3 regions of the Oceanobacillus locisalsi genome follow, and region 1 is predicted to be linked to each of the others. Evidence: riboswitches for the same ligand, from Rfam matches in the RefSeq annotation. Region 1 holds a riboswitch; each other region holds the start of a gene.
The links. A riboswitch is a leader RNA that binds a small molecule or an ion and turns the genes downstream of it on or off. The one in region 1 is predicted to bind thiamine pyrophosphate.
Positions count from the first base shown of each region.

Region 2: linked by a shared signal. The riboswitch ahead of tenA (thiaminase II) and the one ahead of tenA (thiaminase II) in region 1 are both predicted to bind thiamine pyrophosphate.
Region 3: linked by a shared signal. The riboswitch ahead of thiW (energy coupling factor transporter S component ThiW) and the one ahead of tenA (thiaminase II) in region 1 are both predicted to bind thiamine pyrophosphate.

Region 1 is NZ_JBHTKK010000029.1:4,910-8,183, reverse strand. Features, by position in the region: gene ACFQ19_RS17645 (hypothetical protein) at 173-1,510, shown strand; TPP riboswitch at 1,938-2,040, shown strand; gene tenA (thiaminase II) at 2,126-2,800, shown strand.
Region 2 is NZ_JBHTKK010000001.1:321,286-324,559, forward strand. Features, by position in the region: gene ACFQ19_RS01415 (YpjP family protein) at 1-286, opposite strand, end outside; gene tenA (thiaminase II) at 740-1,408, opposite strand; TPP riboswitch at 1,498-1,601, opposite strand; gene ACFQ19_RS01425 (S66 family peptidase) at 1,800-2,834, shown strand; gene ACFQ19_RS01430 (DUF2653 family protein) at 3,038-3,274, shown strand, end outside.
Region 3 is NZ_JBHTKK010000002.1:303,972-307,245, forward strand. Features, by position in the region: gene thiM (hydroxyethylthiazole kinase) at 1-560, opposite strand, end outside; gene thiD (bifunctional hydroxymethylpyrimidine kinase/phosphomethylpyrimidine kinase) at 550-1,371, opposite strand; gene thiW (energy coupling factor transporter S component ThiW) at 1,402-1,899, opposite strand; TPP riboswitch at 1,999-2,112, opposite strand; gene ACFQ19_RS03625 (LytTR family transcriptional regulator DNA-binding domain-containing protein) at 2,222-3,274, shown strand.

The DNA of each region.
Region 1 (3,274 bases):
TCATCAATTGCATAGTGAGGAATAGTTGTTTATTTTTATGGTTTCAAATAAAAATTAGCATTTTCTACATATACACAGCAACGCATCCAACCTCAAAAAAACAAACACAGTTTTATTTTTTAAATCCCGGGAATAGTTCTAATAACGAAGCCATGATTTTGGAGGGGGTATTTTGAAAAAAATAGGCGTTGTTTTCGGACTGTTTTTATTTAGTTTCGTATTGGCGGCATGCAATAATACAAATGAAACAGATTCTGCAGATGAAACACCGTCAAACAATGAGGCAGATTCAGAGGAAGATGTAAATGAGACAGAATCAAACAACCCAGAGGAGGGCGCTGCATCTGATGAGAACCCGGCGGAAAACGAGGAGGCAAACGACCATTCCGATAACGAAGCAGAAGAACAGGAGTATACAGAAGAACAAGTCTCCGGTGATTACCTGATTCATGCCGAGTGGCTGGATGGAACAGATTTATTGCTTTACTTCACACGGACAGCGGATGAGATGACACGGGAGGAGCGTATACATCAATCATTAATGGAAAGTGATCCTTCGCAACGTGACTTGTTCTCTGCTACAACTAATTTTGAGGTCGATGGAACAGAGGCAAATTTATATTTTAACGAAGATGATGATTTAAGTATGGCATCGACGGAGTCAGCGATGTTTTGGGAAGCGTTAAATGAGATCGGTTTCCGATATGGATTAGATGAATTTAATCTTTTTAATCAGGATGGAGAGAGAGGACTGGTTTTTGCTGAAAATCAATGGCAGGATCCTGTTGACATCGAACAAGAGCCCAATCGTGGATACTATGTTATGTCTCCAGAAGAAACAGAGCGAGGGGAACACACTTATATAAGCGGCGCTGTAGCGGAAGAAGAAATCTTTGCGGAGGATGGCGAATTGCTTGATTTCGGGCAGACTGTTGAAGCGATGACTACCGCCACGAACGATGACGGGTCTTATCGCTCCGGGATTTACGAAGGCTTGGAAATCGAAGAAGCAAGGATTGATGAGGATCAAGCCACTGTAACGTATCATATCAATGACGGAGCAGAAGCGTCTCAACAAGAGCGTGAAGATTTTGAACAAGTCCTTCAATTAGCTGCACTTGACTTTCAAGTCGAGGAACTTAAACTTGTGAACGAAACAGACCAGGTTATTTCCGTTTACCCATTGTTGGAGGAAGGAAGCGACAATACAAATAACGCAGAAGATAATAATAACTCATCCAAAGAGGCATCGGATACAAGCGAGCAAGAGGAAAATACCGAATTGACAGAAGAAGATGCTACAAGCGCAGTGTTTGATTATGTGGATGAGCATGAAGACGTTTCTCGGGAAGATGTGAAAACCATGGTCCATGAAGATGAAGATGGGTATTTTAATATTCAAGCATTTGTATATGCAGGAGAAGATGATGAGGTGCAGATGACAAACACGATAGGCTGGTATTTGGTAGATAAAGAAACGGGTGAGGTGGAAGAGAAAGAACTCGAATAAAAAAGAATTTATGGAAGTAATCACCGCTATTGCGAGAGTTTGTTGACGTTGAATCTGAACTATGAAGGGGGGAGTATGTAATTTGTTTCATAAGAAATCAATTATGTACTTCCTTTTTTTAAATAAATTAAAAATATTGGCATTATACATTGACAATGACAATGATAATCATTATCATTCAGTTATGAGGTTTCTCTATCAAATCGTTTTGTTAATTTCTCAGCTTGCTCATTGTGTTACCCCCAACCAACATATAGAGACGTTAGAAATTTGATAGGGATTTCCTCCATTTTGTAATAGCGTATATTATAAAGCAATGCCAAGATATACAAAAACAGCGAAATGAAGAAGTGGATAAAACAAGTACTTTCATAAACTTGACTTGCCATTTTGTTTTGTTACCATAATAGATAATCGAATAATTCAAATTTTCTACCAGGGGCGCCATAACGGCTGAGATAAATGTACATTTAGCACCCTTAGAACCTGATCTGGTTAAGGCCGGCGGAGGGAAGTGGAATAAGCAGCAATCACACGCTATTTTTATGTGCGTATATTTTATATGTCAATATTCCTTCCGCTCGTCTTTAGAAAAGATGAAAGGGAGGAATTTTTATGAAATTTACAGAGGAATTACGTCATGCAACGAAAGAAAGCTGGGAGAAAAGTTTAAATCATCCATTTGTGCAAGGTATTGTAAAGGGAGATTTACCGCTGGAAACATTTAAGTACTATATTCTGCAAGATATTTACTATTTAAAACATTATGGTAAGGTGCACGCGATTGCTGCATCCCAAGCAGAAGATTTTAAACTAACTGCTCTTTTAGCAGATAAAGCGCGTTTTACAGCAGAAGCGGAATTAACTGTACACAACGAACACGCGAAGATATTACATATTACAAAAGAGGACATGGATAATTTTAAACCAGCTCCAACTGCTTATGCATATACGTCGCATTTATATCGGGCAACAATGTCTGGAAATTTGGCACATACCATTGCGGCAATATTACCGTGCTATTGGTTATACGCGGACATCGGAAAAGAGAATGAGCATGCAACACCAGATCTGGAAATTTATCGTAACTGGATTAACATGTATGCAAGTGACAGATTCCAAGATTCAACGAATGACATGATTGATTTGCTCAATACCCTCGTTGAAGATATGAGCGACAGGGAAAAGGAGAAAGTTAAAGAACAATTTATTATAGCAAAAGAGTATGAACTCCGCTTTTGGGAAATGGCTTATACATTTGAAAACTGGTTTTCTGAAAGTAAGAAATGAATAAGCTTTAAGTGAAAAACAAGTTGTATAGTATAAATATAATATTCCGTCTAGATATTTCTATTGGATCCAGCGGGAGATAAACATCAATACCAAAAGAAGCTGTGCAGCAAATTGTAACCGCTATACAAACACGTCTAGAAGGGCGAACCAAGCCTTTGGCGGTATCTCTGGATGAAGGAAGTGGTGCAGGAAAGTCTGCGGTAGCGGCTAAAGTAGCTGCGCACGTGGGGCAACTGTCATTCAGTATAATGCGTTTTTTGATGCAACAATTTACTTTTTTCTGTTTTGCGTCCACTGGCATCCGATGATTTAGTCGTGACGAACCGATAGTTTTATATGGATAGTCGCATACGCTAGAAGAACATGACTTTACAGAACAAAAAATATTTCTATTTTTTCATTTTCTTTACAATTATATTAAAAAATAGAAATATCGATAGAATCCAAGTTTATAAGTTAAAAAGAAGGGTA
Region 2 (3,274 bases), on a different contig from region 1:
CAAATTCTCCCTCTACCTTATCCGTAATTTTGGGTCCAAACTTCTCCAGACTCAATGCTTTTGCTTCTTTTTGAAGATGCTTCAGATAGGCTTGTCTAGCATCTTCAACAATATAGGATTGGGTGGTCTCTTTAAGGACAGATGCTGTTTCGATATCTGATGAAGAAGATATATTGCTGTCACTCCGTTTATCTGCATCTACTTCCAGCAGATTGGTCGGTGAGTAAATTCCTAACGTTAAAATCGTTATAAATACAACTGCTATTCTTCTCCACCAAAGCTTCATCTTTCTCACCCGACTTCCGTACTTTTTCTTTATTTTACCATGAATCCATGTATTGTCTATCCAACTTTTTTACTTTTTTGAATTTTATCTGACTGAATAACATCGCTTACAAAGAAAGACAGCAATTTATTTGTATTTTCTTTCCTTCATGCAAAACGACATGAATATGCTTTTCCAATTTTAAAATAAAAATGAAAAGAGTTTACTCAATATACCGCTCAACAAAATGGCAAAACCAATCCCAATTACCATTCTTTTAGCTAAAATACGGGAGGGGTTCTCTGTATTGTTCATCTGAATCGCCAACTTTCCTTGATTTTACTATTTACCTTCTTGGTTTTGAGCGTGTCTTTACATCGATATCCTGCATGAATCACAATGTCAAAACACCTCCCCTTTACTTTCTCATATCATTTCTAATCATTCAATCAGCTGAACAACTAATCAACCGGGTTACACTGGCCAGCTTTCGCGATTATATGCCATGTCCCAAAACATATATTCATAGCGGCTCGTATTTAGAAAAATAGCTTCTAAATCATCTAGCTCTGCTTCCGTACACCCTTTTGCCAGTTCGTCCAATTTTTCTATCAGCCACTTGCCAATAGAACCAAACTCATCAGAGCTGTACATTTTCACCCATTCTCCGTACTGTTCATGTTCCAGGGCACCAGGCTTTTTTGCCAGCTCTAGTCCAATTTCATAATAACTCCAGGCACATGGTAAAATGGCCGCAATCAAGGATGCTAAAGAACCTTTCTGCGCTTCTGCAAGCATATTGCTGCTGTAGGCGAGCGTTACAGGACCAGGCACGGTAGCTTCCAACGCTTCTTTTGAAATCCCGAGACGTTCGGCATATTGACGGTGAAGATCCATTTCAAAATTCAAGGTCTCATCGAGTGATTTAGCAAATCCGGACATTGTATCTAAATCTTTGGCAAGCACTGTCCCCATCGCGATTACTTTGGAGTACTCGATTAAATACTTGTAATCCTGACACATGTAAAATTTAAATGCCTCGATATCAAGTGTCCCATTACCAATTCCCTGTACAAATGGATGTTGATGACTTTTTTCCCAAATCGAATCTGCAGACTGACGGATACGTTCTGTGAATGTCATATTATATGCGCTCCTCCTTCTTTGATTGCACGCAAAAAAGCCGCCTCCTGATATAGAAAGCGGCAGAAAAGGTTGGTTCATTGCCTATAGGCATATCCCGACCACTTCCCTCCGCTAGTACAAACTAGATCAGGTTAATAAGGGTCAAGGCCATTTGCCTCTCTCAGCTTTGTCAGCACCCCTAGTGGATTCTTTGCGTATTTTGTTTATCCCTTTCAGATTATCATAAGTATATGTAAGCGTAAAGCAATCCTAAAACAAAAGGATGGTACGAATGAAATCATTCCGCATCAAAAAACTAGGACATCAAATACGTTGTTGCAAAAATAAAGGATTTTATCTGTGTATATCGAATAAGTATTTATAAATCACAAAGAAAGGAGCATGTTATATGTTGATCAAGCCGCCAAAATTATCTCCCGGAGATAAAGTAGCAACTGTCAGCCTCTCCTGGGGAGGAGCAGGCGAGCCCTCCTTAAGGTGGCGCTACCAGCAAGGTGTGGAACGCTTAGAAACCGTATTTGGGATCGAAGTCGTTCCAATGCCTAACAGTTTAAAAGGAGAAACGTATATCGATGAGCATCCCGAGGCACGCGCTGAAGATCTCATGACGGCATTCGCTGATCCTGAAATCAAAGCAATCATCTCTACTATTGGCGGGGATGACAGTATTCGTCTTCTTCCTTATATAGATTTTGAGATTATCCGACAAAATCCCAAGATTTTTATGGGATTTTCTGATACGACGATTGCTCATTTATTCTGCTTTCATGCAGGCCTATCCTCCTTTTACGGACCAGCAATCATGACTGATTTTGCAGAAAATGTGGCGATGGATGATTATACGGTGAAGGCCATTCAAAACACGCTTTTCCAAGCGAAAGCAGTCGATGATATTCCCGCGCCGGAAAAATGGACTAGTGAATTTCTCGAATGGGATATTTCTAATAAAAACATTGCCAGGAGAATGCTTCCTGACCAAGGTTATGAACTCCTGCAAGGAAATGGGATCGTCACAGGAAACCTTATTGGCGGCTGTATCGAAGTGCTTGAGTTTGCGAAAGGAACTATCATCTGGCCGCAGCCGGAAGCATGGGAGAATAGCATTCTCTTTTTGGAAACATCGGAAGAAAAGTCAGACCCTGAATTAATAAAAAGATGGCTCAGAAATTATGCAGCCCAAGGGATACTCCAGCAAGCAAATGGAATGATTTTTGCCAAACCTTATGGAGAGGTGCATTATGAAGCGTATAAAGAAGTGATATTATCCGTTTTAGCAGAGAACGGGCTGACAGATCTTCCTGTCCTATATAATGTTTCTTTCGGACATACCGAACCAAAAGCACTTATTCCTTATGGAAGGTTGGCTCAAATCGATTGCCAGCAAGCATCCTTTTCCATTATAGAAGCAGCTGTTACGAGTTAAGTACAGCTGTTTTTATTTTATCATCACTCTCATTCGTGCATGAAACAGAGACAGTGATATAATATATATGCGAAACTTCCTAAATAAGCACTTCTTACTTCATGCTTATAGGGAGTTTATAGTAGAATAGAATGCAATTGGCATTATTACTAGAGGCTGACAAAAGTGTAGCCTTTCAACTATATGCAGGAGGAATTTGGGGTATGCAAAAACTTATTATTCCTGAAGAGGATATTGTGCTTGCTATATGTGTATACATTGGTGAAAAACAACAAATAGAGCCGGATAATGTGCAAGTAGAATTATTTTATGACGATTATTCCGGTGTTTCAGCAGAAATCATAACGCCATCCGGAAAACAGGAATTAATTACCAAGCAAATTATTACTGCATTAAGAGAATGGATTAAAGACAATCTCCATGCTGATCCTTATGCAGGT
Region 3 (3,274 bases), on a different contig from region 1:
ATATTTGCGAGAAGCGGATGTCCTGTCTGGTTGTAAATGAGTTGTTGATCTGTATAGATCACATCTGTTTTTCCGGTTATCACGATAGCGGTATTCCATTTCTTACCGGCTTGTTCTGCAATGTCATCAACGTTTCCCGCGCCGACAGAATCGACACCGCGCATTTGGATGTCTGTATCAACCAAGGATGCGATTTCTCCTGTATTTCCTTTAATAACAGTTGGGCGTACGTCTTTTAAAATTCTTTCGATTACTTCTTGTCGAAATGGGGTCGCAGCAACGCCAACAGGATCAAGGACAACCGGAATCCCTTTTTGGTTAGCTACTTTTCCCGCTGCAATCATTGCAGGAACTTCACTTTCTAAAACTGTACCTATATTTAAAACAACTGCATCCGAAGCTTTTGCCATATCTGCGACTTCTGTCATTTCTTTGGCCATCACCGGGCTGCCGCCAAAAGCAAGCAGACCATTTGCACTAAAGTTGACGACAACCTGATTGGTTAAATGATGAACAAGCGGGGTGTTGTTTCTGGCTTGCTGGATAATATCAGGATTCATGAATAATCTCCTTCCCTTCATTTTCCCGGATAGCCCAGTGGTTTGTCGGACCATTTCCTTCTCCGAGTTCAAATGATTTTGAAATGGCAGCAGTTACAAACGTTTTTGCCTGCTTCACTGCTTCTGGGAGCGGATAACCTTTTCCTAAATAAGCAGCAATAGCAGCAGAATAGGTACAGCCTGTTCCATGCGTGTTTTGCGTATCAATACGCTCAGAAGCATAACTGTGCATGTTATTTCCATCATAAAGAAAATCAATTGCTTGTCCTTTTAGATGGCCTCCTTTGATTAAAGCAGCATCCACTCCATATTCTTGAACAAGATATTTTGCTGCTCCTTTCATATCTTCTTCTGTTGTAATCGATAATCCGGTCAAGAATTCGGCTTCCGGAATATTTGGTGTTACAACGGTTGTTAACGGGAGGAGATATTGTCGTAAATAGTTTCGGCCCGCTTCATCTATCAGAGAATCTCCGCTGGTAGCGACCATTACTGGATCCATAACATATGGAGCATCGACTTGTTCTAACTTTTTAACGATTAATTCCATCATTGGCTTGCTTGCAATCATACCTGTTTTTATCGCATGAATCGGCATATCTTCTATAATGACGTCTAGCTGGTCTTCAATCATGGAAAGCGGCATATGCTCAACGGAGCGGACTCCTGTTGTATTTTGTGCTACAACGGAAGTAATCACAGACATTCCATAAGTTTTTAATTCTTGAAATGTTTTTAAATCGGCTTGTATACCAGCACCGCCGCTAGGATCAGTACCAGCAATGGTTAATGCACAACGAATCGGTTTCATGATAAAAACCTCCTTCATAGAATAAAAGATTTATTTTGTTAAAGAAAATTGGCGTGACGGGAGACGGCTGACTAACAACCACCCGATTAATGCACCGGAAACACTGCTTACAATAAATGGCGGAATAAAGGCAAAAGCTCCTGCAGAACTTCCCATAAGTAAGTTAGCGATAGGAACAGCGAAGAAAGAACCGATAATGCCAGTACCAATTATTTCTCCTAAGGCCGCCATCGGATATTTATACGTTTTCCTATACAATACCCCGGCAACAAAAGCGCCAATCATCGCTCCGGGAAATGCAACCAATGTTCCCAGTCCTAAAAGGTTTCTGAGCAAGCTGATCATGAATGCAACAATTACTCCGGGACCCGGCCCGAGCAAAATGGCGGCAATGACATTAACGGCATGCTGGACCGGGTAGGCTCTGGCGACACCTGCAGGAAACCAGAGCAATTGAGAGCCAATCGTTCCAATAGCTACGAGAACAGCCATCATCGTTAATAAACGTGTGCGATTTTTCAATTTCATCATCTCCTTTTATTTGGACAAATAAAAAAGGAACTACTTTATAAAATAAAAAAATCAGGCTTTGTCGGGAAGCCTGATTTGGTATACTGAGAGTAATCATACGTTGATTGACTACTTCCCTACGCTGGTATTAACCAGATCAGGTTTATAAGAGTCGGAAAGTGAGCATGCTTTCCTCTCAGCCCGCCATGTTGGGCTCCCCTAGTAGTTGCTTTTCATAATTTTCTTTGATTCTACTTTATCAAAGATGAAGCAGTTTGTCATGAATGAATAATTAAACTGCAAGTTCATAATGATATATTGACAGGAAGAGGTATGAAGGATGCTAAAAATAAATGGTATGGAATATCGTCAGGGAGACCAGACATTGTTCCCTAAGATAGATATAGAAGTAAAAGCTGGAGAAATAAAAGCAATTCAATCAACTGTTAATATTCGTTCCGTGTTGCTGCAGATGATTACCGGAAAAGAAAATGTACGAAATGGAACGATTCAGGTTCAGCATCAAACATTACAGGAGGATAAACAGAAATACTTTTCCTGTTTAGGTGTTTGCTGGTATGAAGAAGGGATTTACGAACGAATGCAAGTGCAGGAATATTTGAAATTTATTGGCTCTTTATATCAAAGAAAGGTTTCTGTAAAAGAAGTACTTTTGCAAATTCAATTAGAGGAAAAAGCGAGATGGAAGATGCATCAGCTTCATCGCTCTGAGAAGCGGCGTGTTCAGTTTGGAAGAATATTAATGCAGGAAGCGGAAGTGGTGATTTTTGAAGAGCCTGAAGTAAATATGGATTTAGAAACAAAGCGCGTCCTGCATCAATTTGTCGAATTTCTGCAGAATCAACAGAAGGCGGTGCTGATTTTAACAACAAGTACAGAGAGCGCCATCACGATTGCGGACACAGTCTATCGTTTAGATGAACAGGGGATAAAGCAAATGGAAGTCGAATCAGAGAAGAATGAACGTTTAACATCCTTAGAAATAGATACAGAGGAAACAGCGGAAGACACGGTCCAAATAAAGCAGGCTTTCCAGATAAATAAAATCTCCGCAAAAGTAGAAGATAAAATCATTTTATTTGATCCACAGGAAATTGATTATATCGAAAGCCAGGATGGACAATCCTATCTCTATACCCGCGGAGAAGGATTTCCGACAGGGCTTACCCTAAAAGAATTGGAACAGCGTCTGTCCCATCAAGGCTTCTTTCGTTGTCACCGCTCCTATATTGTGAATCTTCAAAAAATAAGAGAAGTGATTACCTGGACGAGAAACAGCTACAGTTTATCTCTTGTTGATAAAAAAAGCTCTGAAGTCCCGCTATCGAAATCAAAGTTGAACGAGCTGAAAGAATTATTGGGGGTAGAATAA